Regions from separate parts of the Pseudovibrio sp. W64 genome, predicted to be linked through region 1. Evidence: riboswitches for the same ligand, from Rfam matches in the RefSeq annotation. Region 1 holds a riboswitch; each other region holds the start of a gene.
The links. Region 1 has a riboswitch for cobalamin ahead of PsW64_RS20660 (TonB-dependent receptor plug domain-containing protein). Riboswitches for the same ligand answer to the same signal wherever they lie in the genome.
Positions count from the first base shown of each region.

Region 1 (7,940 bases):
GCACCCGAATAATCGAAGGTCTTTTTACAAACGTGTTGTGGGGGTGATCACAGGCCCCTGCTCTGTTTGCAGAATATGGGCTTTGACACGATAAACATCCTGCACGCGTTCTTCGGTCAACACCTCTTTTGGCGTGCCATACGCGACGAGCTTTCCTTCTTTTAACATCGCGAGCCGCGTGCAAAGGCGCGCTGCGTATGTCCAGTCATGCAGGCTGACAAGCATGGACGTGCCTTGTTGTTGCAGCTTTTGAAAAATCTCTTGCAGCTCCAGCTGGTGTTCCGGATCAAGCCCTGCCGTTGGCTCATCCGCAATGATCAATGGTGTTTTTTGCATCAAGGCCCTGCCAAGCAGAGCACGTGCTTTCTCTCCACCAGACACCTGTAGGATTGAAGCTTTTCTGATTGCTTTCAGCCCCAAACTTGCAATCGTCTCTTCCAGTTCCGCCTTGTGTTTGGGCGTCCTTACAGAGCCTCCGATTGCTTCACACCCCAAAGCCAGAATGCGTTCTACAGACAAGTCCCATGCCACGTCACGCTCCTGCGCCATGTAAGCAACATGCTTGGACAGCTGCTTGGCCGAGATGCTTTTGAGAAGCTGGTTGTCGTAACTGATCTCCCCATAAGACGGGATTAGCCCGACCATGGCTTTCATCAGCGTGGATTTGCCTGAGCCATTGGGGCCGATCAACCCGACGATCTCACCTTTACCAATCTCCAGATTGATTGAGGACAGGATGTTCTTGGGACCGTAGTTGACAGAAAGGTCTTTGAGTTGAAGCAGCATCAGATCAAAGCCCTGCGTTGTTTAATGATCAGCCAAAGGAAAAACGGCGCGCCGACAATTGCCGTCAGCACTCCGAGCTTGAGGTTGGATTGTGGGCCGAACAGTTTCACTGTGATGTCTGCAAGCGTGAGCAAGCAAGCCCCTGCAATGGCACTTGGCAGCAGAAGGCGTTGCGGCTCTCCGCCCACTATTTTACGTAGCAGATGAGGGACAATCAGACCGATGAAACCGATTGTTCCAGTCACAGCTGTCACAGCACCAACACTGGCCGCTGTTCCCGCAATTGCACAAAACCGCAGATGAGGTAGAGACACGCCCATGGTATGAGCGGTTTCCTCACCCAGAGACAACGCATTGAGGCCTTTGCCTGTGATGAGCAAGAGGCCCCAGCCGATCACGATGAACGGCGCAATGATGTAAAGATGCTGCATGGATCGGTCGTTCAGCGAGCCGAGCATCCAAAAGACGATCTCCATGGCTGCGAACGGGTTTGGCGACAGATTGAGCGCCAATGAGGTGAGTGCGGTCGCGATGCTTGAGATCGCTACGCCTGCAAGGATCAGAGTCAATGTCTGACCTCTACCACCTGCCAGCATGGGTAGCAAAACTGCTGCAATCGCTGCACCGAGCAATGCAAACGCTGGCAGTGCGAAAGGCATAGTGATTGTCAGCCCAGTGTAAATAGCAATGACTGCGCCCAGACTTGCGGAGGAGCTGACGCCGATCAAACCAGGTTCCGCCAAGGGATTGCGCAGGAGGCCCTGCAATACTGCACCGGACAGGCCTAGCGTTGCGCCCGTGATTAAGCCCAGAAGGGCGCGCGGCACGCGGATCTCCCAAAAGACGATAGAAACGGGCGTTTTTTCTGCGGCGAATGCTGCTTTAATCAGCTGCATGAATGTCAAATCAGCAGCGCCGATCATGAGCGAGGTCACAAACAGAATAGCTGCGATCAGGCACAGAACCGTGATCAACGGAGCATCCGGATGCTTGGTCATTCGGCTTGCGCTCCTAGTTTGGTGGCTTGTTTGGCTAGTTTACCAATAGCTTGCGTCACAAACGGCAGGCCACAAATGGTGTACTTGTCTTCGACCATGACACGACCACTGTTGCCGAGCGTGCGCTTCAATGCCGGGTGAGCAAGGAGTTCAAAGGCCAGTGCTGGTTTATCTGAAAACTGGGTTCCCTCAACAAGCAGCTGCGGGGCTTCAAGTATCAGCAGTTCCAAGGGCAGTTTACTCGTGCCCTTCAGGCCCAGATTATTGGCAATGTTCTGCAGGCCTGCGGTGGTGATCAACTCATTGACGAGACTACCATCTCCCGCCGTGTATCCATTGGCGTAGTAGACCCCAGCCCGCGCTCGTTCAGCTGGCTGAGCATCGACAAACTGCTGAATTTCAGAGGTGAACTGCCGTGCAAGCGTCTCAGCTTGTTGCTCACGTCCCAATACCTTACCGAGACGTCGTAGCTCTTTGGCGATGTCTGAGATGGTGCGAACGGGCGGCACCTGAACCACAGTTATCCCGAGACCACGCAGCATCTGGACTGTGGTTTGGTTTGTGTATGTCCCCGCGATCACCAGATCAGGGTTCATCAGGTAGATTTCTTCTGCACCACCGAAATTGACCGGATAGGCCTTTGCCTCTTCACTCATGACGGAGAGCGTTGGGTCAGACGCTAGTTTGGAGACTGATACAAGTTGCTCTTTGCCTGCAAGCAGCATGGAAAACTGGTCGGTGCACAGGTTCATAGAGACAACTCGCTTGGGTGCCTCTGCCTCGTTCTGGTCCGCTCGTGCAACAACAGGACTGAATGCCAGAGCCATCAGAAACGCCATTTGCATGATCTTTTTGATCTTATTTCGCATTTCGACCTTTTGAGAGGCGTACAGACATGGAAAGGCAGCCCGAGCAGAGCCATCCCCTGCAAGATTGCCGCTCAGCTTTCACCGAGCGGCATACTTAATCAGAAACTGGCAGTAAGACCAGCGTAAACGGAAAGACCCGGTGTCTGATAGTCTTTGATCCGCTCATAATCCTGATCCAGCAAGTTTTCACCGCGGACATGGAACGTCAGATTATCGGTGTACTGGTAGGCAGCTTTTGCGTTGACTAGAACGAAGTCGTCGAGCTTAATTGGCTCTTTACTATCGTTCAGATCATTGAGACCATAAACATAATTAGCGTTTACACTGAGCGCGAGAGGCTCCCATGGTTTGTAAGTAAAACCAAGGTTTATGTCGTGCAGAGGCACACGGCGTAAACGTTTTTTGTCCGGCCCTACCGCCCAAGTGTATGTGTAAGCGCCATTAAAGCTTAGATTATCCAGAGCAGCCCAGTTTGCAGAAAGTTCGGCCCCTTGGCTGCGTGACAGACCGTCGATTTGCTCATACTTGTAAGTCACAGGATCATTAATGATCAAATCCTCTGTGAGGATATGAAAGTAACTAGCAGATAGTTTGAGTTTGTCATTGAACAGGTTTTGATCCACCCCGATATCATAACTCACACTGGTTTCTGGCTCAAAATTTGGATTGCCGGAATAGCTATCATAGAGTTCGTAGGATGAAGGAGCACGGAAGCCGTTTCCAAGACTGGAACGGAGTCGAGTACCGTCAAGAACCTGATAAGAAATCGTTCCTCGCCCGGTCAGGTAGTACCCATAGGCGTTGTGATGATCCAATCTGATAGCACCACTAACATTCAGTGGATCCGTTGGATTCCATTGGGCTTGTAGAAAGCCACCAATGACTTCGATGTCCTTGGTCTGACCTTTCACCTTTTCGCGGCTCCAATCTCCTCCAAAGTTGAGTCGGAAACTGTCGCTAACATCAAGATCATTCAACAGCTCGAACTTAACGCGGTTACCTTTTGCCGTATAGCCGCTGCTATATTCTCTTGTAAGATCAGAGAACTGGATAGACGCGTCAGTCGTCATACGTTCATCAAGCCAGATGTAATTCGCGCCAATTTTTCCAAAGTATTGCTCGGCTTTAACCTTGTTGTTTGCAGCTGGTGAGGTGCTCCCATCATACTCGGTTGTGCCGTGCAGGCCACGCGCAGCAAAATAGAGGTTTAGCTCTTCGGTAACATCAACAGAGCCTTTTGCAGAAAATGTCTTATTCTCATATCCATCTTCATCTGATGGGCGGCCCTTGGGGGAAACAGCACTAAATCCGTCAGTATGGAAACGCTGCGTATTAATAGCGATATCTGCCCGATCAGAGGCAGCTTTCAACCCATAAGAAGCGTTTACGGTGCCGTAGCTACCGCCTTCAATTGTTGCAGTATGGTTTACGGTACCAGCTTCAGCACGTTTCGTGATGATGTTAATTACACCAGCAACGGCTTGCCCCCCGTAGAGAGCGCTTTGAGATCCTTTGAGGATTTCAATACGCTCCACATCATTGAGCAACATATGCTCCAAACGTGCTTCAACCTGTGGCGAGCTGGGATCGGAAATATCAATTCCATCTACCAGAACTTTGGTGTAATAATTGCTCATTCCGCGCATACGCAGCGAGCTTTGCTTACCCGCACCACCATTTTGCGAAAATGAAATTCCCGGGAGTTTTGTCAGGTATTCAGAGACAAATGTAGCGCCGTCGTTTTTCAGGTCTTCTTCGGTCACAACATGTGTTGTGGAGCCGACTTTGCCGGCTTCGGTTTCCGTTCTGTTGGCGATGACGATGATTTCGTCGAGCTCGGTCTCGTTTGCGGATGAGATAAGTGTTGAGCTGAAGAGAGTTAAGAGAGTTAAGAGAGTTAAGAGAGCTACACCAGATTTGAGGTTAGCTGCGATCCAAGATGTGTTACGCACGAGTTTGGTCCATCATTCACAGCATCCATGACGGATGCCATGCTGTTGATTGCATTGTGCGTCTTTGAAGAAACTTGGTTCTAACCTTTTGAAATAAAGTCAGATTCATTACCGCTCAGACGCACTGTGAATGTCACCTGAACGGAATACCGCCCCTTAGCACGCCCCGTGCCGTGGGTGAGTGACTGCATCTGGCAGGTCTCCTGGCTTGCGCGTCCTTACTGTTGCTCCGCCTTCCCAACACTGCTTTAAACAGCTGCGTCAGTGGCATGTGTGAGCAACAACTCTACGCTTACAGTTGCGGGGGCAGCCACGGCTTTTCCAATCGGACCGTGTTCCCTTTTCATTTTTATCTAATCGACAAAAATACCAAATGCCCGGCTATTGATCAGATTTCAGGGGCTTTCGTCAACTGGCTGAATAGCGAACTTGATAAAATTCGACCAATTGCCTGCAAAACTCACAGAAATTGCTGATGCGGCCACACTACCAGATCTTGCGGTGCGGCCACTTGAGGTCGCACCTGCTTGTGGTACTTAGGCAGCATGGTTGCATATCGTCTGTTTAACTCATGAAAATCAAAGCACAGCCGAGAATGACGAGGAGTGCACCAATCCATGCCCCAATGGCAGGAAACTCTTTGGTTTGCCACCACAGGACAGGCAGCATCATCGCTGGGGTGGTTGCAGACAGGGTAGAAACGATGCCCACCTCTCCGCCACTCAGCGCATAGAGGATCAACGTCATGCCGATACCCATGCCAAGCATGCCGGACAAGGAGGCCAGTGCGACAATCTCTTTGTTGATTGGGTTCGCCAATCTGAAAGGACGGCCCGGCAGGTAAAAGAGCACCAGCAAACCAAAGGCTGCAATGGTGCAGCGCATAAGCGAGATGGCGACGGGATCTGCTCCACTTTCCATAACGGGACGAATGATGATTGACCCGACTGATTGGGAAAGTGCGGCCAACGTGCCAAAGAGGACACCAATGGCAACAGGACCTCTAATCGCCTCCCATTTATGAAGCTGGTCTTTGCGCTTTCCAAACGCAATGGCGAGGATAACGCCGACCAGAACGAATGAGATACCAACAAGTGCCTGAAATGACAGTTCCTCTGACAGAAACAGCCAACCAAGAAGCGCTGACATGGGTGCGTTCATGGAAAACAGGATGGCTGTGCGGCGCGGCCCCATACGGTTGAGCGTGAGGAACAACAAAGTGTCCCCCATGAAGATGCCTACAAAGCCCGAGAGAAAGATATGAGAGGCGTGGCTTGAATCAACCGTGTTCCATGTGCCTGTTGCAATGACATAGATACCCAGAAACACCACAACAAACCACATACGCACACAGTTGAAGCCAATGGCTCCAAGGTGAGCTGCAGGTTTTGCTGAAATGAGACCACCAATAGCCCAGGTGGCAGCGGCACCGAGCGCGGCAACTTCAAATAAAAACATGGGGTGACCTAACCGACGAAACTACGGCACGGCGCAGTTTGTTTATAAAAGCCAACCAGCTCTACTGCTCTTGGATTTGCCGCGCAAGCGCAGTCTGGTGAATTTTAGAACAGACCAACAGCTATTCAGGCAATAATATTTCACATCTCAGCAAAACACAGATGAGCACCGTTAACTAAGTTAGTTTCAAGTGCCCTACCTCAATCTTGAACTTTGCAGGTGCATTCGGTAGAGATTCTACGTAGAGATTACATTGCTGTTCCTGCCTGATTTGCGTTTTTGACGCTCTCTCCGGCTCATTTGATTACACGTTCTAATCTGGAGATTTTCCATGAAAGATATTGAAATTGCCCGCGCAGCAGACATGAAACCCATTGCGCGCATCGCTCAAAATCTGAAGATCCCGGAGGACGCTCTTGAACCTTATGGCCGGTTTAAAGCCAAGGTTAATCTGGATGAGATGCCAGAGCTGAGCAGCAATCCGTATGGCAAACTCATACTTGTGACAGCTGTTTCCCCAACCCCAGCGGGAGAAGGCAAGACTACGACAACTGTGGGCCTGGGCGACGCGCTCAATCGCATCGGGCTGAAAACAACCATCTGCTTGCGTGAACCCTCGTTAGGCCCATGCTTTGGCATGAAGGGTGGAGCTGCGGGTGGCGGTTACGCGCAGGTGGTGCCTATGGAGGATATCAATCTCCATTTTACAGGTGATCTGCATGCAATCACTGCTGCGCATAACCTGCTTTCTGCGATGATCGACAACCAAATCTATTGGGGCAATGCAGAGAATATTGACCAGCGCCGGATTGTCTGGCGCCGGGTGGTCGATATCAATGACCGCTCATTGCGCTCCATTACCACTGGGCTTGGCGGCGTCAGCAACGGGTTCCCGAGCGAGTCTGGCTATGACATCACCGTGGCTTCTGAAGTGATGGCCGTGCTTTGCCTTGCTGAAAGCCTGCAGGATCTTCAGGAGCGTTTAGGCCGCCTGTTGATTGGGTATCGCAAAGATAAGACACCGATTTACTGCCGGGATCTGAAAGCCGATGGCGCGATGACTGCGCTGCTTAAAGACGCCTTCCGACCTAATCTGGTTCAGACACTTGAGAACAACCCTGCCTTTATCCATGGCGGTCCGTTTGCCAATATCGCCCATGGCTGCAACTCAGTGATTGCGACAAAGACCGCGCTGCGTCTTTCTGATTATGTGGTGACGGAAGCTGGTTTTGGTGCTGATCTTGGCGCTGAAAAGTTCTTCAACATCAAATGCCGTCAAGCTGGTTTGACACCAAATGCCGTTGTTGTTGTGGCAACGGTTCGCGCACTCAAAATGCATGGCGGAGTTGCCAAGAATGATCTGACAGTAGAGAACATCCCCGCACTTGAAAAAGGCATGAGCAATCTGGAACGACACGTCAAAAACTGTAAGCGCTATGGCGTTCCTGTAATTGTGGCGATCAATCGGTACGGCCCTGATACAGACCAGGAAATTGACGTGATCATGTCGCGTATGGAGAAGCTCGGTGTTAAAGCCGTGCCCTGCACACATTGGGCCAATGGCTCAGCAGGCACTGAGGAGCTGGCGACCTCTGTCTCTGAGATCCTCCAGACGACACAGTCAGAGTTCAAACATCTTTATGAAGATGATCTGGCTCTTTGGAAGAAGATACGCCGGATTTGCAAAAAGATTTATGGCGCCTCAAAGGTCACCTGTGAGCAGGCTGTCAAAGATCAGCTCAAGTCCTATGAGGAACAAGGCTACGGCCACCTTTCAGTATGTATGGCCAAGACACCATATTCCTTCTCGACCGATCCAGCCTTGCTTGGCGCGCCATCAGACTACAGCATCCATGTGCGTGCGGTTCGACTTTCCG
Region 1 covers NZ_LMCI01000038.1:887,957-895,896, reverse strand. The annotation lists gene PsW64_RS20680 (TetR family transcriptional regulator C-terminal domain-containing protein) at 1-12, shown strand, start outside; gene PsW64_RS20675 (ABC transporter ATP-binding protein) at 25-786, opposite strand; gene PsW64_RS20670 (FecCD family ABC transporter permease) at 786-1,784, opposite strand; gene PsW64_RS20665 (ABC transporter substrate-binding protein) at 1,781-2,653, opposite strand; gene PsW64_RS20660 (TonB-dependent receptor plug domain-containing protein) at 2,752-4,605, opposite strand; cobalamin riboswitch at 4,782-4,994, opposite strand; gene PsW64_RS20655 (DMT family transporter) at 5,170-6,063, opposite strand; gene PsW64_RS20650 (formate--tetrahydrofolate ligase) at 6,395-7,940, shown strand, end outside.

Region 2 (7,940 bases), on a different contig from region 1:
CCAGTCGGCCATATTCAGCAAATGCGTCGGCGATGATTTCATTGCAGGCTGCGGCATCTTTCACGTCCAGCGGTCTCCAATTAAGGCCCGCTTTATCCCGCTTCTCAGAGGTGTCACGTGCGGTTGCTATGACTTCATAGCCTGCTGCCATAAACGCAACTGCTGTTGCATGACCTAATCCGCGGCCTGCTCCGGTAATCAAAACAACTTTTTTCTGTGCTTGGGTCATTCAATCAATATTCTAATGTTCAGGGCGAGCAATCGCTTCTGCAAAAGCAATCGGTGGCCAAGAAAAAGATCTACAAAATGGGTGAGAACAGGCGGGCGGCCTGGGCGAGGACGCGGAAGGCGTAGCGGCGGTTGTTGAGTTCCAGGCGATCAGTTTGCCGGGCGCCTTTGAAATCCTGCAGCAGCATCTCTTCGGTTTTCCTGATCATGTTCTGGCCTGTGAACCAGAGGGTGATCTCGAAGTTGATGTTGAAGGAGCGGTTGTCGAAATTGACGGTGCCAATGCCTGCCAGTTCCTCATCGATGAGGATGACCTTTTCGTGCAGGAAGCCTTCCAGATAGCGATAAACCTTGATGCCATGGCTGGCGAGGTTATCTGCGTGGGCATAGCTGGCGAGCCAGACGAGCCAGTGGTCGGCTTTTTCCGGCAGGAGGATGCGGACATCCACGCCGCGCAAAGCGGCTGCGTAGAGGGCTGTGAGGACTTCAATGCCCGGTACAAAGTAAGGGCTGACGATCCAGATGCGTTCCTTGGCTCTTGAAATGCTCTCCACAAATGTGATGGCGCAGTCTTCCTGAATGTCTGCCGGACCTGTCGGCATGACCATGACGCTTTCCCCACCCGTTTGGGAGAAGGAGGAGGGCAGTTCCAGCTGTAATGTCTTGCCCGTTGCAAATTGCCAGTCTTCGCTGAAAGAGAGCGTGGCTGCGAGCGCTGCCGGGCCAGTGACTTTGACATGGGTGTCGCGCCAGTGACCGAACTCTTTTGACAGCCCCAGATACTCCTCACCGATGTTGTGACCGCCGATCCAGCAGTGTTTGCTGTCTGTGACCACGACTTTGCGGTGGTTGCGGTAGTTGAGGCGCATGGGGCCGAGCATACGCATGAGGCGGTGGCGTCTGTTGAACGCGCTGACGAGGACACCAGCGTCTTGCAGGCGCGTGAGGTACTGCGTGGAAAGAGAGCGGGAGCCGATGTCGTCGTAAAGCAGGCAAACGTGCAGGCCCGCTTTGGCGCGTTCTATCAAGGCATCTGCCAGCTCCAGTCCCGCGCTGTCTTCGCGGATGATGAAGAACTGGACAAGAACATGCCTTTCGGCGGTGCGGATGCCTTCAATGATGGACGCAAACATAGCTGGACCATCGATGAGCAGGTCACACTGGTTATTCGCGAGAAAAGGCACCGAGGCTACACGGGTGTGCACCGGCCACTGCTTGTTGGCTGCGCCGTCTACATACGGTGTGTGACGATTGAGGACGTCTGCCTCAATCTGGGAGATATCATCGCGGACCTCGATGTAATCATCCAGCCGCTTCCATGCGAAGACGAAGTAGAGCGGGACCGTTGGCATGGGGATGAAAAACAGGGAGAGCAGCCAGGCAATGCTGCCTTGCGAGGTGCGTGAATACATGATCTCGCGAATGGCGCAAATGACTGCCAATGCATAGAAAAGAACACTGAAAACTGCGATCAGGGGAAGAAGGCTAAATGAGGATTCCAAGCGCTACAACTCCTGTAATGCGAGGACCTACTTATAGCTGCGCCAAGAGGAATGGTCAAAACCTCTTGGCATATTGTGCAGTGCTTTCCGTTAAGGTTAGGCAGCTTCAAATGGAATGGCGATTTCGGACTTGCGTTCCATCCATTCTGGCACTGGCAGGCCTTTTTCGCGCAGGAAGGTTGGGTTGAACATCTTGCCCTGGTAACGGGTGCCGTAGTCGCACAGGATGGTCACGATGGTGTGGCCGGGGCCGAGTTCTTTTGCCAGGCGGATTGCGCCAGCGACGTTGATGCCGGAGGAGCCGCCAAGGCAGAGGCCTTCGTGTTCCAGAAGCTCGAAGTTGATCAGTAGGCCTTCTTCATCAGAAATACGGTAAGGAATGTCGATCGGTGCATCTTCCAGATTGGCGGTAATGCGGCCTTGACCGATGCCCTCCGAGATGGAAGAGCCTTCGGACTTCAGTTCGCCGTGGGCGTAGTAGTTGTAAAGCGCTGCGCCGTGTGGGTCTGCGAGGCCGATCTTGATGTTCGGGTTCTTTTCCTTCAGGCCGATGCCGGTGCCGGCAAGCGTGCCGCCGGTGCCGACCGCACAGATAAAGCCGTCCACTTTGCCGTCGGTCTGCTGCCAGATTTCCTGAGCGGTGGTTTCAATGTGGCCCTGACGGTTGGCGGTGTTATCAAACTGGTTGGCCCAGATGGCGCCTTGCGGGTGGGTTCTGTTCAACTCTTCAGCAACGCGCTGGGAGACCTTGATGTAGTTGTTCGGGTTCTTATAGGGGACAGCCGGAACTTCGATAAGCTCAGCGCCTGCGATACGCAGCATGTCTTTCTTTTCCTGAGACTGGGTCTCGGGAATGACGATCACAGAGCGATAGCCCAGAGCGTTGCCGACCAGTGCGAGGCCGATGCCGGTGTTGCCAGCTGTACCTTCCACGATGATGCCGCCCGGTTTGAGCGTGCCGCGTTTGACTGCGTCATTGATGATGAAGAGCGCGGCGCGGTCCTTGACGGACTGGCCCGGGTTCATGAACTCGGCTTTGCCGAGAATTTCACAGCCGGTTCGCTCGGAGGGGCCTTTGAGGCGAATAAGTGGAGTGTTGCCGATGGCTTCGATGGCAGAGGCGCGCGTATCCATAGTTTCTCTCAAATAATTCGTATGACCAAAAATCAGAATGCGGGTGTTTACCCCTTTTGAGACCACGCTACTGCGCTGACCTCACGAGAACAAGAAATGGGCTGCCAAAGGGTGCGTCAGACTAGGATATTATTCTCTTGGCAATCGCGCATGAGAACAAAATTGCTCACGGGGTGCGTGGCTTTCGAATGAGTGCGCTAAATGCGATTTGAGAGAGTATCGATTTGCGCGCCGTCCCGTCTCTGTCAGGATCTGCTTTCCAGCCAGGTGATGGCATCCTTGGTGGCTTTCCAGAGGATCTCACCGTTCTCACCTGCGCGCAGCATGAAGGAGTTATGGACTTCCTTTGGGACGGGCTGCACTTCCAGCAGGTTCACCTGCGTATCCAATGCCGGAGCAAAAGCTTCCTTGCGGGTGATGACAAAGCGCTCATCGGTTGGCACGCGGGACTGGTCTTTCTTCAGGCTGGCAGACTGTAGTGCTTTGTTGTGAGTGGCAGGCTGCATCACGGTGACGGCAATGGCTCTGCCATCTGGCAGCAGATGCGTCTCGTTTTGCTGGACCTCGGAATTGTAGATGACCTCACCGTGGGTATCGATCAGCTCGACCCACAGGGTCTTGCGGCCCTCAATTTCCACCTCACCAACCCAGATGGACAGGTCGCTCTCTAATGGATCGGCGTAGGGTGTTTTGGAGGGCGGAGCAACGGTGACGGCCAGATAGTCCTCTGGCATGGCGTAGGTGTTGCCATTATCGGATTTTTCGATGAGCTGAGGGCCGGATGTTGTGGCAGGCGAGGAGGCAGGTGGCGTTTCTGCGTGCGAAGGCGCAGCCAAAGCGAGTGGCGCAGCGATGCAGGCGGCAAGAAACACTGATCTTGTGAGATGTAACTTGAAGGTTTGCGGCAGACCGCAGGATGGCAACAGACTACTCATTTATGGCTCCCTGACTTTTACGCAGCAACTTTCCCAGAGGGGGCGCCTTATTATGTGCACTTCACTAGTTATCACTTAGTAGTGATTATGATAATATGCACTAGATATATTAGAGGTATACGCATTTACTTAGAGTATCTATGCCATAATAATTGTATATAAATTATGTTTCGCGTATTTATACTTTCAGGTTATTTAAATGCTATTATGTAAAATTTTCATTGTGTTGATTTGCTATAGGATTTGGATAGAACTGTGATGTAGATCGCAGTTTGTACATATGGCAAAAAAATCTAGTATTTTTCCGCATGAACTAAGCTTTTGAAAGAACAGCGCTTCATTTCGGCCAATTTTTTGTGGGTGCCAAGGGCTGTCGGGCGGCATTTGGGCTCGTTGCTGATATGCACAGCTCTCCAGACTTATGAACTCCCTGAAAATTGAAGGAGCCAGTGCTGGATCAGTGGGTGGCCATGTGCAGGATCAGGGTGAGTTTTAACGCAAAATGGAACGCCTCCGCTTTTGTGCGGAAGAGAGTTCTACCCAAATGGACTTTATGTCTTCGGCCAGCGGCACTTGATAGTGCTGCGCCTTCGCTTCGCGTGAACATGGTTTTCTACCCATCATTTTTCTTGTTTTCTGGATAGACGCGCACGCACGTGTTTTGTGAAGAGAAGAGCTGTTTTAAGAAGAAGGGGAGGGTAAAGAGAAAAGTATGGCTCCCCGGGCCGGATTCGAACCAGCGACCAAGCGGTTAACAGCCGCTTGCTCTACCACTGAGCTACCGGGGATCATACTATGTTGCCATTGGCTTTGATCGATAAAAGAAGTGGCTCCCCGGGCCGGATTCGAACCAGCGACCAAGCGGTTAACAGCCGCTTGCTCTACCACTGAGCTACCGGGGATCACGATGATCTTGCCGTATGGCTGCAAACGAAAAAGGATGGCTCCCCGGGCCGGATTCGAACCAGCGACCAAGCGGTTAACAGCCGCTTGCTCTACCACTGAGCTACCGGGGATCATGACACCCTTGCGAGTTTGCCTCGCCGTTTGCGTGAGGAGGCTTTTACAGAGGCATGTTGTGTTTGCCAAGTCGTTTTTTGCGTATTTTTCGATTTGTGGACAGTTTCTCTATTTTTTTATTGAGATATCCAAGGGGGTTAGCCAGAAATCTCCAAAAACCGCGGATTTTGCGGGTTTGATTTTCCGGTGATGTTGGAATCCTCACAAAGACAATTGACAGGAGAGCTGATTGCGCCCCACACTTAAGGCCAGAACTCCAGTTTCTTTTTGTTCCGGCTCAGGCTTTGGAATGACGAGATTAAACGGGAATGCGGTTCCATTTATTATGGAGACAAGCCGCAGCTGCCCCCGCAACTGTGAGCGGTGAGACCTTAGCGAAAATCCCACTGGCCTTTTAAGGGCTGGGAAGGGGCTATGGTCGGTTGAGCCGCAAGCCAGGAGACCGGCTGGAGATATGATTTGACATAGGACTGCTGTCGGGTGGACGGCGAGAGGTGCTCATGACGCATATTTTCCTGTCTCCGTGCGAGACAGTTGCTGTACTTTCATATTCTTTGACTGAAGCCCCGGCTTCTTTGCGCTTGCTGACCAGCTAACCCAGATGGCTGAACAGAGAGGCGACCTTGGTGTTCGCCATTGCCTGGTTACGGGTGGAGCTCGTTCCGGGAAAAGCGCATATGCGGAAAAGCTGGTTATAAGCAGCGGGCGACGCCCGACTTATATCGCGACAGGCCAGGCCTTTGACGGTGAAATGGAGGAGCGTATCGCGCATCATAAGATGCAGCGGGGCGACCTTTGGGACACTGTTGAGGAGCCGCTGGAGCTTGTGCGCGTGCTGGAAACGCATGCCAGCAGCGATCGTGCGATCCTCGTTGATTGTCTGACGCTTTGGCTTTCCAACCTTATGCACGGGTCGCGGGACTGGACCGTGGAGCTTGAGCGACTTGAGGCGGTTCTTAGCTCTTTGCCGTGCCCTGTTGTGTTTGTTGGCAATGAAGTGGGCATGGGCATTGTGCCTGAAAACGCCATGGCCCGCGCCTTTCGAGATGAAGCTGGCCGCCTGAACCAGCGTATCGCCGACCTCTGCCATTTTGTGATGTTTGTGGCTGCTGGGCAGCCTTTGCAGCTGAAGCCTGCTGTTTTTCCGGAGATTTCCCTATGACTGTTTCTTTTGCTGCACCTTCTAAAAAAATCCCTGCTGTCATTATCACTGGTTTTCTGGGTGCCGGAAAAACAACGCTGGTGCGTAACCTGCTGATGAAGGCACAGAACAAACGCATTGCGCTGATCGTCAATGAATTCGGCGAGATGGGCTTTGATGGCTCACTGGTGAATGGCTGTGCCGATCCGGACTGTTCTGCTGATGAAGTGGTGGAGCTGGCCAATGGCTGCATTTGCTGCACGGTAGCTGATGATTTTCTGCCGACCATGGAAATGTTGCTGGAGCGCGAGCAGGTGCCGGATGTGATTGTGATTGAAACCTCTGGCCTTGCCCTGCCACAGCCGTTGGTGCGGGCGTTCAACTGGCCTTCTGTCAAGCCGCGCGTGACCGTTGACAGTGTGGTGACCGTGGTGGACGCACCGGCTGTTGCTGCTGGCAAAGTGGCCTGCGATGAAGAGGCTGTTGCTGCGCAGCGGGCGGCGGATGATGCGCTGGACCATGAAAGCCCGGTGGAAGAGTTGTTTGCTGATCAGCTGACCTGTGCTGACCTTGTTGTGCTTTCCAAAGCGGACCTTTTGACTGAAGCAGAGCTGGCGGCGGTGAAGCAGACGATCCGTGGCCGGGTGCGTGATGGGGTTGAGATTGTTTCTGCCTCTCATGGCGAGCTGGCGCTGGATGTCCTGCTTGGGCGTGATGCCGGGGCCGAAGATGATATGGACTTGCGTCTTTCTCACCATGAAGCGCAGCATGCTCACGACCACGACCACGACCACGACCACGACCACCATCATCATCACGATCATTCTCATGATGATTTTGAGAGTTTTGTACTACCAACCCGCCGATTTGCTTCAATTGATGAGGTGAAGGCACAGGTGGAAGCGGCCATGAAGGTTTCTGGTGTGTTGCGCATTAAGGGCAGTGTGGTGGTTGAGGGCAAGACCGCGCCGGTGCTGGTGCAGGCGGTTGGGCCGCGTGTGGAAATGTGGTTTGCGGCTGGCAGTGAAAGCCACTCCAAACTTGTTGTGATCGGCCTTGCGGGGCTGGACAAGCACAGTGTGCAGGCTGCGCTGAGTGAATTTGAGTTGGTTCAGGCCTGATGCACGTACTTGTCGGGCAATCACGCCGATTGGATGATGGTGAAGAGGCCGTCGACCTTGAGCAGGCGCCTGCGGATGTTGTGTTTTTAAGTGCAGCAGACACAGAGCTTGCCGGGCTTGCGGTGGCGCATGCCCAGCATGAGGGCTATTCTCTTCGTCTTGCCAGTTTTCTGGCGCTGTCGCATCCGTACTCTGTTGATCTTTATGTTGAGCAGACCATTCAGGCTTCCAAGCTTGTTGTGGTGCGCCTTTTGGGCGGTGTTGAATACTGGCGTTACGGCGTTGAGCGGCTGGAAGCAGCTGCCCGCGCTGACGGGGTGAAGCTGGTTCTGCTGCCCGGTGATGACAAGTGGGACGAAGAGCTGGCGATGCGCTCCACCGTGCCTTTGTCAGTTGCGCAGATGTTGTGGCGCTATCTGATTGAGGGCGGGGCGGAGAACCTTTCTAACGCTTTGCTTTATGCCGCGCAGATTACTGAGTTGCCTGTTGAGACACCATCGGAGCCAATGGCGTTGCCGCGGGCCGGGCTGGTGCTGCAAGGGCATTCGCTTCCTTCCTTAGATGATGTGCGGGCGAGCTGGAAAGACTCAAGCCGTCCGGTCGCGGCCATTGTGTTTTATCGGGCGCTGTACCAGAGCGGTGCAATCGAGCCAGTGCAGGCATTATGCCATGCGCTTGAGGCACAGGGGATAAACCCGTTGGTGCTTTATGTGGCGAGCCTGAAAACTGCGGAATGCGCTGGTGTTGTTTCCAGCGTGTTTGAGCAGTGTCCGCCAGATGTGGTTTTGAATGCCACAGCCTTTGCTTTGTCGAGTGCGGGTGCTGTTCATTCCGGCACGGTGCTGGACAACCCAGGTGC
Region 2 covers NZ_LMCI01000043.1:186,608-194,547, reverse strand. The annotation lists gene PsW64_RS24960 (SDR family oxidoreductase) at 1-229, opposite strand, end outside; gene cls (cardiolipin synthase) at 300-1,730, opposite strand; gene PsW64_RS24950 (cysteine synthase A) at 1,827-2,864, opposite strand; gene PsW64_RS24945 (hypothetical protein) at 3,110-3,799, opposite strand; tRNA gene PsW64_RS24940 (tRNA-Asn) at 4,513-4,587, opposite strand; tRNA gene PsW64_RS24935 (tRNA-Asn) at 4,627-4,701, opposite strand; tRNA gene PsW64_RS24930 (tRNA-Asn) at 4,741-4,815, opposite strand; cobalamin riboswitch at 5,076-5,284, shown strand; gene cobU (bifunctional adenosylcobinamide kinase/adenosylcobinamide-phosphate guanylyltransferase) at 5,421-5,981, shown strand; gene cobW (cobalamin biosynthesis protein CobW) at 5,978-7,081, shown strand; gene cobN (cobaltochelatase subunit CobN) at 7,081-7,940, shown strand, end outside.
Region 2: another riboswitch for cobalamin. It lies ahead of cobU (bifunctional adenosylcobinamide kinase/adenosylcobinamide-phosphate guanylyltransferase); the one in region 1 lies ahead of PsW64_RS20660 (TonB-dependent receptor plug domain-containing protein).

Region 3 (7,940 bases), on a different contig from region 1:
TTGATGAACAGATCGTCCTGCAAATACAGCGTCAGTGCGCCAAACACGAGCACCACAACACCAGACACCACCGGCATCACCGGTAGATGACGGGTGAGGATGTAAGATACGGTGAGGGAGATGGTGATTGCCACCATAAAGGCAGCTGTTGCAATAAAGATCGGCTGACCAAGAGCACCCAATGCAGGAAACATCTCGGCAAGCTGTGCGCCTCTGGAGTTGGCGATGAAGAAAACGCCCAATGGACCGAGCTCAAGGGCCAGTTTCAAAAGTGGCGAAACGTCTTGGCGCTCAGTTGTCTGCGTAGAGCGTTCTGAATTCATCTGCAAAGGCTTCCTTTTGTTGCTTTTCTCCCGACCTGAGAGATTTAAGCAGCAATTTTGCTATTAAAAGGGCAATTAAGAGCGAAATTGCAAAATCGTCAAGTTTTATGGCACCGATATAGCCGTTTTGAGGGGCTATAGCCTTAATTATGCGTTCATCTTGCAAAACGCGAGGTGTTACAGCCAACTAGGAAGTAGCAGTTTGTTTGCTAGTTAGTGCTGAAATTTAGATTGCATTAGATATTCTAAGCAATTTATGAGTGTTTTGTAACCACATTTGATGTGTCTATTTGATTTTACTCATGAATTACAAATGGCAAAAAGCAAAATTTATCAATTAGTTCGCGATGAGTTTTCGTCGAAAGAGTGTTTTGAATCTCATATTTATTAAAATGCTGCACATGTTGATGTGTAGTGACGATATATCCAAATTCATCTGGAACTAAATATTATGAAAACCACTCTCAAATGCCTCGCAGCTGCACTTCTGCTTAGTGCTTCTACGCAGTCTGCCTTTGCTGGCCCAATTAAAGATGCAATGATCAAGCACGCCACCATCGCGAGCTTCATTGGAGCAGAAAAAAGCTGCGGACTCATTATTCCTGATGCAAGGGGCAAAGCACTGCTCGACGAAATCAAGAGTGAAGATGAGGGGTTTGTTATGAGTGTAGTCATGATGTCTATGGTGCATGAGCAAGTTGTTCAGAAAATCGAAGATCCTGCCGCTCGTGAAAAATATTGCTCTGAGCTCATCGCCGAAGCGCGCGAGCAGGGCGTGATTGACTAAGTCAACATTTAAGCGCTTGCTCACCAGATCATATGTTTGAGGCTGGGAGCACTTGCAAGTCAGTCGTGATTGAGCATTCTAAGGCGGCGCTTGGATTAATCCTCAGCTCCGCCTTTGCTGTTTCTGATGACATGTTCAGAGTTGCAGAGCAGCCTATCTGATTTCAAATGCAAACCTGGAAGAGATGCGAACAGATTGTGTCGCACTCTAAACACTAGAATTTCATTTCGCCCGCAACCTCTGAATGAGTTATGCTTTGTGCAAGTGGGAAATCCGGGAACGATGATATTCAAAGGTCTTTCTAAAATGGCTGTTATTGCAATTCTTCTGGTCGCGCTTGTGGTTGGCGTCACTGTAAAACTTATTTGGCAAAACTCTAGAGTGCCGGATTATGTTGGCGTGCATGATGGTCAGTTTGCAGCCCTGCCCAACTCCCCCAATGCCGTCTCTTCTCAAACAGAAGATACAGCCCGCCGTGTAGAGCCTCTGTCCATGCTCTCCTCCTTTGAGATCACACAGGCAGCTCTCACCAACACCTTACAGGAGATGGGCAAGAACAAGATCAGCAAGGTAGAAGGATCATACCTCCACGCCGTCTTCACGAGCTCAAGCATGGGTTACAACGACGATGTAGAGCTCTGGATCGATGAAGAAGCAGGCGTCGTGCACTACCGCTCTCAATCCCGCGTTGGCTACAGCGATATGGGCGCCAACAAGGCTCGCTACGAGCGTTTCAGAAGCATTTATTCCACATTCACTGACACTGAGAATTGACTCAGAGGCAACTAACACACCTGTGAGTTTCGCAGAGTCAATATCTCCTTGAAATGACTCATGAATCTACCCGACTGCATACAGCGCACTGACTCTGCGGGAGATAAACCGCAGAAACATTGAGACTCACAAAACTGTAAGTAGCCAGTGAGTCTGAAGCGAGTCAGGAGGGCGGCCTACTTGCTGCAGTGGCTCTGGCATTTGAAAAAGATGAAGCTCGGATTCTTCTGCAGCTTCTCATAGTGGATTGGAGATTTTTCCTTCATCTCGGCAGCTGGCATCCCTTCGCGCAGGTCCACAACACACATTCCGGCAGCTGAGAGCCACCCAAACAGCATGGAGAGTGGGCGGCGATAAAAACTCACCTTCACCGGCATACCAATGGTGTTCCATTCCTCCGTCACATGTTCCTGACGCAGATAACTACCGCTTGGAGAGCACTGTGCATCCACCAGCGGATGATGGGTTGAGAACACGAAGTAACCACCCGGCTTCAACACGTTCCCGATGTCTCTGAAAAGCTTGTTCAGGTCTTCGACGTAATGGATCATCAACGGACAGATCACGATATCAAACGTGCCTTCCAGTTTCTCCGGCAACCCATTAGACAGGTCAGAGGTGTAGCACTTTACGTTGTCGTCCAGCTTCTCTTTCACCAGCTTCAGCATCTGCTCGGATTCATCAATGCAGGTTACATCAGCTCCGTGATCATAGAGAAACTGCGCATACACGCCGGGGCCGCACCCAAGGTCCAGCACCTTCAGCCCTTGCAGCGGCGGCAGCATGCCAAGCAGGGTGGGGCGCTCTAAAAGAGCGTTGTAGATGTTCTCCTGAATGGCCTCATCATACTGCTCGGCAAAATCGCTATACAACCGAGATGTCATTCACGTACTCCGCATCAAACACATGTTCCCGAACAAGACCTCTGATCAACGCCTAGGAATATGCGACAAAACCATAATTAAAAGCAGCCGAAACCAACTGGAATAAAGGTAAATACCTTTCAAAATCCGTGTTTCTGCCATGCTGCCAGATGGGCCTTGTATGAGTCTAACGCGAAAAAACTGTGTCGTGATGACGGCAAGCTCAAGCTCATATCGCAGCGACAACGAGGTGTCAGAACCCCTGAAAAACGGCAGAGCTACCGCTTTTCCCGTAAGAGCCAGATAAAGAAAATCCCGCCAATAAGCCCGGTAATGATGCCAATCGGCATGTCTTCCGGCTTCATCAGCGTCCGTGCAGCAGCATCTGCAAGCAATAGGAAGATCGCCCCAAACAGCGCTGAAACAGGGATCAGGCGTCGATAATCGCCGCCAACAAACAGCCGCACAATATGAGGCACCATAAGCCCCACAAACCCGATCATGCCGGAAAACGCGACCATAACACCCGTAATCAGCGCACCAATCACAAAGGTTTCCAGCCGGAAGGCACCAACGGATATGCCAAGTGTTGTCGCCGTCTCATCGCCAATTGTCATCGCGTTGAAATGCCCTGCGCGAAACCACAGCCAGAGCCCGCACAAAGCAAGCACCACCAACGGGTAGGCGAGATGTGCCCACTGCGCCAGCCCCAATCCGCCCAGCATCCAGTAAACCACAGTATGCGTCGCCCGTGGGTCTGCCAAAAAGATGAGGATATTGGCGCCTGCCATCAGCACAAAGCTCACAGCTACACCCGTCAGCACCAGACGGTCGGCACTGGTAGCGCTTGTAAACTTCGCCACCCCAATCACCAGCAGCGTTGCCCCAAGAGCACCCAGAAACGCCAGCAAAGGTACGGTGAGCATCCCCAAAAACAGCCCCGTATGCAGCAGAGCCAACACCGCCCCAAACGCGCCACCAGCTGAAATGCCGATCAAATGCGGGTCAGCTAGCGGGTTGCGGGTGACGGATTGAAGGCAAGCTCCCACGATGGAAAGCCCGGCCCCCACCATGATCGCCAGCAGCGCACGGGGCAGGCGGATCTCCCAGAGAATGCTCTCCCGCCCCAGCGACCAGCTCGGCTCAACCGTGCCCGGCACCAGTTTGTTGGCAAGAACACCCCATACAGTCTCCATGGAAATGGAAACCGCCCCAACGGAGACCGCAAGGCAGACAGAAAGAACCAGCGCAGCCAATCCCACGCAGCAAATCTGCAGCAAATGATGAGAAGAGCCCTCTTTGGGGGCTACAACAACGCCGGTTCCTTCGCTCATTGTTAGTTACCCCAGAATGCGGTTGCGAGTTTCTTGATCGCCTTGATGTTCCGTGGTCCCGGAGTTGCTTCAGCATATTCCAGCGTCACGAACCGGTCATTCTTCACCGCATCCATATCCGCAAAGGCGGGGTTGTTGAGCATGAACTCACGCTTCTGCGCAGCAGTCACTTCGCCGTAGTTGATAATCACGATCACTTCCGGGTTGGTCTCAACCACAGCCTCCCAGTTCACGCGCACCCAGCTCTTATCCAATGTATCCGTCACGTTGGTGCCGCCAGCAGCCTCAATCAGCGCGGTTGGCATCCCATAACGACCAGCAGTGAACGGAGAATCTTCACCTCCGTCATAAACAAACACACGCAGAGGTGTGTCAGCAGCCTTCAAGCCAGCTTTGAACTGCGCAAGGTCTTCGCGATAAGCCTGCACCAACGCTTCCGCCCGCTCTTCAACATCAAAGATGCGGCCAAGGTTCAAAAGATCATTGTACATGTCATCCATGGAAACCTTTGGCTTCTCGCCAATATGGATGCAGCTCTCGGTCAGCTCGTACACCTTGATACCGAACGGCTCCAGCGTCTCCGGTGTGAGCTCGCCACCAACCCTCATACCATAATTCCAACCTGCAAAAAAGAAATCCGCGTCAGCACCAATTAGGATTTCTTTGTTCGGATACTTTGGGGCAAGCTCCGGCAGCACAGCCACTTGATCCGTGAGCTCTTCATCCAGCGTCTTCCACCCAGAAATACCGGTGTAGCCCACCATGTTGTCCTGCAACTCCAGTGCCAGCATCATTTCTGTGAGGTTGGAGTCATGCGATACCGCCCGCTGCGGCACGCCATCAAATTCGACAGTGCGGTTACAGCTCTTGACGGAAACCTCTGCCAGCGCAGCGGAAGAGGAAAGCAGCGCCGCAGCCAGCGCCAAACCAAGTTTTTTCATGAAAAAGTACCCTTAAGAATGCAGATCAAATGTCAGAAGAGAGTGTTGTCGGTCCACCAGCTGTTCGCGCGTTGTGCGCACCTGAAAAGCCTTGGAAACCAAAGCGGGAGAGAGGATCTGCTCCGGCACCCCAAATCCAAGCATTTGCCCGTGGTCCAGCAACAGGATCTGGTCACACACCTCAGCTGCCATGTTCAGGTCATGCAGGCTGGTGATGATCGTCAGATCCAGCTCTTCAATGAGCTTCAGAATTTCTAGCTGATGGCGAATGTCGAGATGGTTGGTCGGCTCATCCAAAATGAGCAGCTCTGGCTCCTGCGCCAACGCCCGCGCCACCATAACCCGCTGCCGCTCTCCGCCAGAAAGCGTGCCAAACAACCGTCCGGCCAAGGCATCCAGCTGCAAAGCGCGGATCGCACGGTCCACCACCTGCCGGTCTCGTTCTCCGGAAGCTGCTAACCCACTGCGATACGGCGTGCGTCCCAGCTCCACAATCTCACGCACCCTCAGCGCAAAATCCGTCGGCTGCTCTTGCAATACCGCTGCCACCCGCTGTGCCGTGATCTTGGCGGAGAGGGACCAGATGTCATCACCGCCAACGCAAATCTGCCCGCTCATCGGCTTGTTGAACCGATAGAGCAGCCGCAACAACGTAGACTTGCCAGCCCCGTTCGCGCCAACCACGCCAAGCACTTGCCCCGCAGCCAACTCAAAACTCAACGGCTGCAACACCAACGAACTCTTCCGATCAGGCGCCCACGAAACATCGCACACAGAAACAAAAACCGCGCTCATGCCAAAGCACCCGTGCGCAGCTCAGCCCCAATCGGGCAGCCAACGGTGCCCAAATGATGAGAAACAAGATCAAGCATCGTACCAACCCACCCGAGTGAAACGCTACACATCATCAATGTAACGTTATAACGTTACATTGATTGTCGAATCCTGAGGCAAAAGTCAAGCACACACGCGCGTCGACCATCAGCGGTTCGCAAAACGATCCGGGATAAAGTTTAAGTCTTGAGGAAACAGGTAACATAACGCCCTCCGCGCAACGGCAGGGGCAAACAGAAACCGGATATGTGAGAGGCTTGCGCCAATGCAACCATTATGGCCTCCTCCGGGACGCCCCGCCCGGGTTGAAGTGAAACATAATGGCAGGTCTCCTGACTCGCGGGTCTGTGCTCAGCCAGCCTTCCCGGATCTCTCCAGTGGCATGCTTGGCGTCGCTCGCCGCTTACAGTTGCGGGGGCAGTCACGGAATTAGCGCCTGTTGGCTACACTTCACCGTGTTCCCTTTTAATCCCGAGGCCTTTCGCACCTCAGAAACCATAGGCCCGCATACTGAATTTTGCAGACCTCAATTGCAAGCGCTTTCGAGAATAGACCTGAGGTGCTGTTGATAGCAATTGCCAGCAACTCACTTGAAACACTCAAATACTTTCGCAAAACCATCCCAAGTTTTCCATGAGTTTCACTTGTGACAACGCCTTGCTAGGCTCTTGGCAATGACCAAACAGAGATTGCTTGAATTCACCAACTTTGACCATCCGGATAGCAATAAGTGAAAAGAGATGAAAACAGTCATTAAAAAGACTTCGATAATCTTGAGTGTCTTCGCTGTCTGTTTTGCAGTTTCGGGATGTTTATTGATTGGACCTCTCCTGCCGACACCTGGACATACGGAGATTGTGAAAATCGATTCATCAATGACGAACCAGGAGCTTTCTCGCAAGTTGCTTGCTATCTTTAGAAATCACGGTATAGCCCCCTGCACAATGTCAAGCCCCGCATACCATAGCAAAGTCCGTCACTCAGTTGATGAAAGGCCGCCGAATGGCTGTATTTGGGGAGGCTTTCGTCATCCAAGTCAGCCACAAGTAAATGCTGATGATGCAACTATAATCATCGGAAGTTTCCCAGAGTACAATAATAATGGGATAGGCCAATCAGCGAGATTTCGAAGACTCAGTAACAACGAGTTGGAGGTTACGGTAAAAGGACAAGGTGCGTACTATAGGAAGCCCCCAAACAAAAAAATCGCTCAAAAATTTGCCCGGATTATCAAAGAAAACCTGCAATAACAGCACACCCCACCGTCTTCCCGGACAAGCGCAGCGCAGATCCGAGATCCAGAGCCAAATGCTCAGGTGCTCCTAGCTCCTTCGCAACCCGTTCTTGGTAATCTCACCATGCATCCAGTGGGTGTCACTCTGTACGTGATCTGCGCGCACATACTTGGCCATATGTGTTGCCATGTCAGCCTCTTGGAAAGCCTCAGTGGTTCGCACGACAAAGCCCTCCTGTTTGCTCAGGTTGAGCCCGTTCAGCACTCCATCAACGCTTGCTTGAGTGAAAACGCCCCTGTGCAACACCGGAACAGGAGCAATGCCCAGCTCTGAGAAACGGTCCAGCGTCGCATCCCAACTCTGTGTGATGCCGCCAACAATCCATGCAAAACCTAGAAAGTAAGTGGGCAACCTGTCATAAGCGACGGAATGACGGGCAAACAGATACTCACCGATGATCCGCTCATCCTCAGCAAGACACGGCGAAACACCTGCCGCAAAAGCTTTCATCCAATCACGGGATGGATGATACCCACTGTCAGGGCTACGCGCATGGCATCCACTCTGCAGGATAGTCGTGTTCTCGCCGTCCATCTTCTCGGTAAAGACGACTTCTGCGGCGCTTTCCAGAACCGCCAAATCCCGCAGGATCTTGTCATCGCTCATAACACCGGGAGAGCTGGGTAAATGATAGGTGCGGCCATACTTCTTCATCGATCCCGCAGCTCCTTATCTCCAAAGCGAATAAGGGAACTCCGATTTTAATTCCTATGCTCATTGAGCCAGGACACCGCCCCTTCTTCTTATCGGGTGGTGATTACAAGCTTTAACGAGCAACCACAACCACCC
Region 3 covers NZ_LMCI01000005.1:60,150-68,089, forward strand. The annotation lists gene PsW64_RS03050 (septation protein A) at 1-323, opposite strand, end outside; gene PsW64_RS03055 (hypothetical protein) at 775-1,110, shown strand; gene PsW64_RS03060 (DUF1499 domain-containing protein) at 1,417-1,884, shown strand; gene PsW64_RS03065 (class I SAM-dependent DNA methyltransferase) at 2,061-2,768, opposite strand; gene PsW64_RS03070 (FecCD family ABC transporter permease) at 3,026-4,081, opposite strand; gene PsW64_RS03075 (ABC transporter substrate-binding protein) at 4,084-5,022, opposite strand; gene PsW64_RS03080 (ABC transporter ATP-binding protein) at 5,035-5,817, opposite strand; cobalamin riboswitch at 6,162-6,371, opposite strand; gene PsW64_RS03090 (RNA ligase family protein) at 7,179-7,805, opposite strand.
Region 3: another riboswitch for cobalamin. It lies ahead of PsW64_RS03080 (ABC transporter ATP-binding protein); the one in region 1 lies ahead of PsW64_RS20660 (TonB-dependent receptor plug domain-containing protein).

Region 4 (7,940 bases), on a different contig from region 1:
AAGCGCTCTGGAGACAGCCCACTTCGCGCCAATGCACCTTCAACTTCCTGTATGAGGTACTCATCACAGAACTGCACCGGACTGAGGTTCACCCCCACACGATACCGCTCCGGCCATTGAGAAGCTTGCGCACAGGCTTCATTCAGAACCCAACGGCCAATCGGAATGATCAGACCACTCTCCTCCGCAACCGGGATGAAGTTGTTCGGTCCAATCTGGCCCTTCTCCGGATGGTTCCAACGCAGAAGAGCCTCGAAGCCGACAATGGAACGGGTGTCAGAGCGTGCCTGCGGTTGGAAGTGGAGCTGAAGTTCCTCATTTTCCAATGCGTTACGCAGGTCGCCTTCCATTGTTCTTCTCAGCAGGATGGCCTCTTCCATCTTGTCTTCGAAGAACGCGAAGGTGTTTCGGCCAGCTTCTTTAGCCTCATAAAGCGCGATATCCGCCTTGGACATCAGCTCATCCGGGTCCGTCCCATGGTCCGGAATCAACGCGATACCAATGCTGGCGCTCGTTCTGACCGTGATGTTGTTGCCAACATGAATCGGCTTTGACAGGACCTCGAGTATTTTGTTGGTCAGCAGACCGACTTCAGCCGTTGTCTTCAGATTGACCTGAATGATTGCAAACTCATCCCCGCCGAGACGGGCAACTGTGTCGTGATGGGTGACGCATGCATTGAGGCGGCGGGCCACTGTCTGAATGAGCTTGTCACCGATTGGGTGGCCATATAAGTCGTTGATATCTTTGAAGCGATCCAGATCCAGCAGCATGACTGCAGAGATTGTTTGCTCTGCGTTTGCCTGGTTTTCGATTGCTTTTTGGAAGCGTTCGCGGAAGTAAGTGCGGTTCGGCAGGCCGGTCAACATGTCATGCTGAGCGAGGTGGAGAATGCGCGCTTCGTCTTCTTTCTGCTTACGCATATCACGTACAGCTGAGACACGAAGGTTCTCGTCTGCCACTTCCATCAAGCGACCACGAACTTCAATTGGAATACGCTCGCCAGACTTGCTCAAAAGCATGACTTCGTTCGGAGTCGGTTCATTGGCCAGAATGCTCTCGCGCGCTTTTTCGCGAAAATCTGGCGCGACGTGAGACAGCAAGCTGGTCCCGCGCATCTCACCTGCCTGATAGTCCAGTAGCTCGTAGAGCACGTGGTTACACTCCACGATAATACCGTCTGTCGAGATAGCCAGGCCTTCGAACGCACCTTCTGCAAATGTGGCGAGTTTGCTGAGTTCTTCCTGCTGCTTACTGTTTGATGTTTCGCTGATTTTCCGCCGTTTTTCGTCGCTCTGAAGCTTGTCGAGGAACGTGTTGAAGAGCGAAGCGAGACGTTCTTGCGGGTCGCTGTCCCGCACCGGCAAACGCTCATCCAGCTTGGCGTCATGCCAAACCAACTTGCCGATCAAGTTCTCCATCTGGCTGATGGTGCTGACAATCGGCGTTTCATTCAGATCAATTTCGTCGGCTTGGCGGAACTGCTTTGCAAATTTGAAGGCCGTAAACAGGAATAGACCTGACAGGAAGGCCCAAAGGATGGTCAGTAAAGCTCCAACTGCCTGAAGTATAAGGTTATCCAGACTGAACCCGGCCAGCGCATGGTCTGCTGGTAGTGCGGTTATGAAGCCGAAAAGGCCAATCAGAGAGCCAATGCCAAGGCTGGTGTAGTAAATGATGACCTTGTGGGTCTTTGACCTTGCATAGATTATGCGCGCGACTGCTATAGAAGCAGCTGAGGCCGTCAGAGCAATAAGAGCGACGCCTGCAACCGTCAGATGCTGGGCGTTTCCGAGAACGGAGGACAAGCCGCCGATCATGCTCAGCAAAATGGTTGGGTACATGACCTTGCGCGGTGCGAAGAAGCCGAGGGCGACTCCCAATAGTACCGAGACACCGGTTGCGACAAGAACGTTGAAGATCGCGCTGCCCAACTCTCCTGAGTAAATGCTTGTGTTACCAACAGAAAAGCCAATGCCGCCAACGGCCATCAGCGCCGCGCCTGCTTTGATCTGCAGCACATTGTAGTTTTGTGTGTTGCGCAGAATGTACTCAGGTAACGCTGGTGAGTTTCTTAGTCCGGTCACTAACATGCCGGAAAAGGCGACGAATGTTGCGAGCAATGTGACTACGGTACCGCCGCCAATCTGCTCGAAACCAACTGACAGCACGGTGTTTTGGCTAATCGGATGAAGCAGTAACCCTTGGACACCTTTCAGGTAGGCAGGGTAGATGACCCCGCCGATTGAGAGTGCGAGAATGATCGTCGCACGCAGTGTCAGCTGATGGGATAGAGGCAGATAAGCCAGAACTGCGATCATCGCTGCCATTGCTGCGTGGATTGCAGCGGCGTGGATGTCCCCCTGTGGTCTGAATTCCACTTGAGACTGCCAGAGGATCAATTGTGCCGTTACATCAGGCAAGTTCAGCGTTGTGTCGATGAGCAGGCATGCTGCTGAACTGATGACGATGAGGAGAAGGGCACGGTTGAAAAAACGCGTCGCCCGCATACGCTCCTGAATAAACAGGCTGGAATAGACAATTAGTATTCCAAGAACACCAAGCGCGAACAATCCAACAGACAATATGGTCCATAGGTTCTGCTGCTGAGTGAGCAGTTCAGCTTGATTGAGCTGATTGTGAAGGCCACCTGTCGCAGGATCGAAAATCGACGCATACGATGACGCTGACATGAAGTGTATCGATAAACCAATTAAAACGAAAAGGAGCAATACAGGAAGTAAGAGGGCTCGAAAATGCATTTGGGTACCCCAGGAAATTCCTCGGCATAATTGTTTGAAATTATTGCGCATTTATTAAGAATTCTAGGGATGAACTGGGTTTAATTCTAAAAAGTATCGAAAAGTGGGGTGCATATGACGTTTATCTGACACTTACAAAGCAAATTTATGAAAATTGTAAGTAAATGTTTCGTTGAGTGAAATTCTTTATATACGTGAATACTCGTATTTATCTTCAAGTTGAGAGGAAAGAGGGGCGGGCTGTCAATTATGATTCTCTTCTCTTTTCACGACAGCATTTAGTTCATTTTTTATGGGCAATTGATGTGCATTGTAGTTCACCATCTTGCTGAAACAACTTTCAGGTGGTCTTGAACGATGCAGTGGTCCAGCTTGTTTTTATACTCAGCGGTTTCGGTTTTGCAGCCAACTGGCGGTGAGCGAGATAACATCTTGCCGAGTTGGAGCTCAACCACAGCACGCCATGGTATCGTAGAAAGCATTGAGCGTATGGCTCGGGCTGGGAGCCCTGAATATGTGAAACTCGATGACCGTGTTGCTGTTTTGGTTGGCGATGGGGCTTTATGGAGTGACGCGCTGGCTGGCGCAGACAATGAAGTGACGCCACCTGAAGCTGGCGACAGTTTTGGAAGCTTTGCTGTTTATTCTGAGAGTGTACGTGCTCATCTGTCATTACACGGGCCGAAGGCTGTTGGCGCAACGTATAGAGAGTTCGCTTTTCAGCCTCTGAAAGAGCTGGTGGGCTTTTTAAAAGAGCATCACTTTCAGATTTGGGTTTTAAGCTTTGGAGACCATGAAGTAGACCGCACAATGGCGGAGTTGAATTACGGACTTCCGAGATTTCGGGTTATCGAGGTTGCTCCCCACGCAGCGCCGGTGTCTTCAACAGATCTTGCCCGAATTATCTGGGAGAGGATAGGAACAGCACCCCAGATTTTTCTTGGACGATCTCACAGTGATCTTGGCTTGCTGAAGCTTGCTGGAAAAGGTGAGGGGGTGCTTAAAATCCAAATTTCTGCCAGCCAAAATGCTTCCACTCAGACACCGGATTCAACTCCTGATGATTCTGGAGAGCAGCAGAACTCCTGGAGCTTTGTGGTTTCTCCTGAGGAGCATTGGCTAAGGAAATATTCGTGGCAGGCACCTTCGGAGAGAACTTATAGCAAGAACTAATAGAAAATACTGAGACTTTCGTTGCAAGTTGCCCGAGATATATTTGATCTATTCTAGTTTTAATCGATTGAAAATCTGAGTGCTTTTGTAATGTTGAATAATATCCGATGTTTCTGAGGTAATTTTATTTATTTTGATGAAGATCAATGAAGAGATGGGGCACTCTGATATTTCTAAATACAGCTTCGGCTGGCACTCGGATGGGGGAGTGTCAACTTTCTTAAAGGCGTGTACCAACGGGTACACGCCTCTTTTTTTGCCTGCAGCTCTAGCGGGTTACGAAGGCCGTTGCATCCCTCTGATTGTTGCTTATCCCAACTGCCTCTTATTTCTAGTTGTGTCTTCTCTTTAAATTTAGGATATTCCCGCTGTTGGGTTCTGTAGAAGCCAAGCTTCTTGGATGAAAAGGGAATGCGGTAGGGATGACCAAAGATGGGCCCGAACCGCAGCTGCCCCCGCAACTGTTACGTGGTGCGTTCTTCATAAAAGCCACTGGAGATGATCTCTGGGAAGGCGGAGGACGCAAAAGCCATAAGCCAGGAAACCTGCCCGATACGACATAAACTCATGACCGCACGGAGGGTGCGAAGAGGAGCATATTAAATGCATATTGAACCGGGTTACGTTTCCGCCGCAAAGGTTATTGCTGCCAATGCAGGTGCCGTTGGCGTTATTGTCTGGGGCTGCAAAGAGCAGATCTCCGAATTCCTGAAAGAGCCATTCACACCACTGAAAACGCTATTGGCTGCGGTTTTCTTCTCCATTTTCATGCAGAGCTTCCATATGTCTGTTGGAGCATCAGAACTTCATTTCGTTGGTGCAATGGCGATGTATCTGACGCTCGGGTTTACCCCTGTTCTGCTTGGGTTTGCCATTGGCTTGCTGTTTCAGGCGCTCGCTTTTGATCCGCAGGACATGTACCACCTTGGCGTCAACAGCCTGTCTTTGATGTTGCCGCTGATTGCCGTCCATTACCTGAGTGGCCGTGAGCTGTTTTCCAAGGAACTGACCAAGCGTGTGAGCTTTGCGCAGATTCTGAAATTGGATGCGATGTATTATGCTGGTGTGACCGGCATGGTTGGCTTCTGGTTGATGATTGGGGACGTTGCTACGGCGTTTACGGCATGGGCGCAGTTTGCTCTGTCTTATCTGGCAATTGTTGCGTGTGAGCCATTGGTCACCTTCATTGCTGTGAAGGGGCTCAAGGCCGTTGAAGACAATGCGATTGTTCGGAACCTGACAGTGGTTCCGCAGCTGAAGCTGGCGTAAATTTTTACGAGCTTGTTTGTTATTGGGGCGGCAGAGTAAACCTGCTGCCCTTTTCTTGCGTGGAAGTGACCAGGTGTTGTCGTGAAATTCTCCGTTTGAGGAGAAAAAGCGACGGATTTGATCATCGCTGAAGTGTTATGGATTGCCCCTTGGCGCTGCTTCCACTATGAGTGCTCTCCAGAGATTTCATTGTTTACACAGATCAGGAGATGCAGGCAGTCCATGGCGCGCCAGTTCATCTATCACATGCACGGGGTCTCCAAGGCCTACGGTGCAAAAAAAGTACTCGACAATATTCACCTGTCTTTCTACCCGGATGCGAAAATCGGTATCCTTGGTCCAAATGGTGCAGGTAAGTCTACTCTTTTGAAGATCATGGCTGGTCTTGATAAAGAGTACACCGGTGAAGCATGGGCTGCAGAAGGTGCCAAAGTTGGCTACCTGCCGCAGGAACCAAAGCTGAATGAGGACAAGACCGTCCTTGAAAACGTGATGGAAGGTGTTGCGCACAAGCAGGCTCTTCTGGATCGTTATAACGAACTGATGATGAACTACTCAGATGAGACAGCCGATGAAGGCGCTCAGCTGCAGGACATCATTGACGCGCAGGATCTGTGGAATCTGGAAAGCCAGGTTGAGATGGCAATGGAAGCGCTTCGCTGCCCTCCATCCGACTCTCCTGTAAATAACCTTTCTGGTGGTGAGCGTCGCCGTATCGCGTTGTGTCAGCTGCTCTTGTCCGAGCCTGACCTGATGCTGCTTGACGAACCAACCAACCACCTTGACGCTGAGACCGTGCACTGGCTGGAACGCCATCTGCGTGAGTTCAAGGGTTCCGTTCTGATCATTACCCACGATCGCTACTTCCTTGATAACGTGACTGGCTGGATTCTGGAACTCGACCGCGGTCAGGGCATTCCTTATGAAGGCAACTACTCCACTTACCTTGGTCAGAAAACCAAGCGTATGGAGCAGGAAGGCCGTGAGAACATGGCTCGTTCCCGCGCTATCAAGCGTGAACAGGAATGGATGGGCATGACGCCGAAGGGCCGTCAGACCAAGTCAAAAGCGCGTATCAATGCTTATGATGCTCTGTTGACTGCCCAAGAAGAGCGTATGCCTTCTATTGAGCAGATCCTGATCCCTGTTGGTGAGCGTCTGGGTAACAATGTTATCGACGTTCAAGGTGTTTCCAAAGGCTTTGGCGATCGTTTGTTGATTGATGATCTGACCTTCAAACTGCCACGTGGTGGTATTGTTGGTATCATCGGTCCAAACGGTGCTGGTAAGTCGACACTCTTCAAGATGTTGTCCGGTCAGGAAAAACCAGACAGCGGTGAAGTGGTTGTGAGTGACCGTGTGCACCTTGGTTATGTGGATCAGTCCCGTGATAAGCTGGATGACAGCAAGACCGTTTGGGAAGAAATTTCCGAAGGTGCTGAAGTGATCTATCTTGATAAGAAAGAGATCAACTCACGCGCTTACTGCTCCTCCTTCAACTTCAAGGGTGCTGGACAGCAGGCGAAAGTTGGTGACCTTTCCGGTGGTCAGCGTAACCGCGTGCATCTTGCTAAGGTTTTGAAGTCAGGCGCAAACGTTCTTCTGCTCGATGAGCCGACCAACGATCTTGACACCGAAACACTTGCAGCTCTGGAAGATGCACTTGAGAACTATGCTGGTTGTGCCGTGGTTATCTCGCACGATCGTATGTTCCTTGACCGTCTTGCAACGCACATGCTGGCCTTTGAAGGTGATAGCCACGTTGAGTGGTTTGAAGGTAACTTTGAAGACTACGAAAAAGACAAGGTTCGCCGCCTGGGTGCACACGCTGCAGACCCAAGCCGCATCAAGTACAAGCCACTTACTCGCTAAGTCTAGTTTGCTTGAAAGAATTAAGGCCCGCACTTTGCGGGCCTTTTTTGTTGTTTTACTAGATGGTTAGCAGCTCGAAGACAGGTTCACGCCGCAAAGCTTCTGTCTGCGCAGCACCTCCATCGCGGTCGCTTCGAATTTCGTTGCGATAGCTGGCAAAGTCCCAATGGTGTGGAGCAACGTCTGACGCTGGTCGTTCACCAGGTTGGATACCTGCATGAGAGAGTTTCTGCTCGATGGTTTCGACAAAGGATTTATCATTCTTCAAATCTTGCGCCGTGTACTGGGAATCTTCAGCACTTGGGCGCAGGTAAAGAGTAAATTGAGCACCGACTTGTACGCGTGAGCCTTCTGTCACGCGTGTCATGTCGGTTACTTTCCATTTATCGACCGGAGAGTCTTCCGAAAAGAGAAGTGTGTTAATGGCATCAAAGGCTTGTGGTACCTGACTAGGCTCGATGCTTAAATGAATTTTGTCACCCGCAAACTCACCTTTTGCGTTCGGATCAATGCGCTTGGTGTGGATGAAGCTGTCCTGGCTCTCAATATTGAGCGTTCGCCAACCACTGTTCTCTGACCCCCAGCCACTGTTCTTTGCTGCTTCGAAGTTTGGTGGGTTTGCTGCAGGGCGGAATACTGGTGCCGGCAGGTCTTTCACTTGTTGCGCAATCGCGTCCTGCTTACCAGCCAAACCTCCTGGTTTGTTGGCTTGGTGGTTGGTAGCAGCCTGTTGCTGAGGTTGGTTGAGCTGCAATGGTGGGACTTGCAGTTTAAGAGACAGTCCGAACTTTGGCATGAGATCCTCTCCTCGCTTGAAAACTTGAAGGCCGCGTCATCAGACAGGGCTGTCTGGTCCCTGTATTG
Region 4 covers NZ_LMCI01000003.1:25,823-33,762, reverse strand. The annotation lists gene PsW64_RS02310 (EAL domain-containing protein) at 1-2,693, opposite strand, end outside; gene PsW64_RS02305 (hypothetical protein) at 3,120-3,935, shown strand; cobalamin riboswitch at 4,292-4,502, shown strand; gene PsW64_RS02300 (energy-coupling factor ABC transporter permease) at 4,539-5,204, shown strand; gene ettA (energy-dependent translational throttle protein EttA) at 5,427-7,076, shown strand; gene PsW64_RS02290 (hypothetical protein) at 7,135-7,872, opposite strand.
Region 4: another riboswitch for cobalamin. It lies ahead of PsW64_RS02300 (energy-coupling factor ABC transporter permease); the one in region 1 lies ahead of PsW64_RS20660 (TonB-dependent receptor plug domain-containing protein).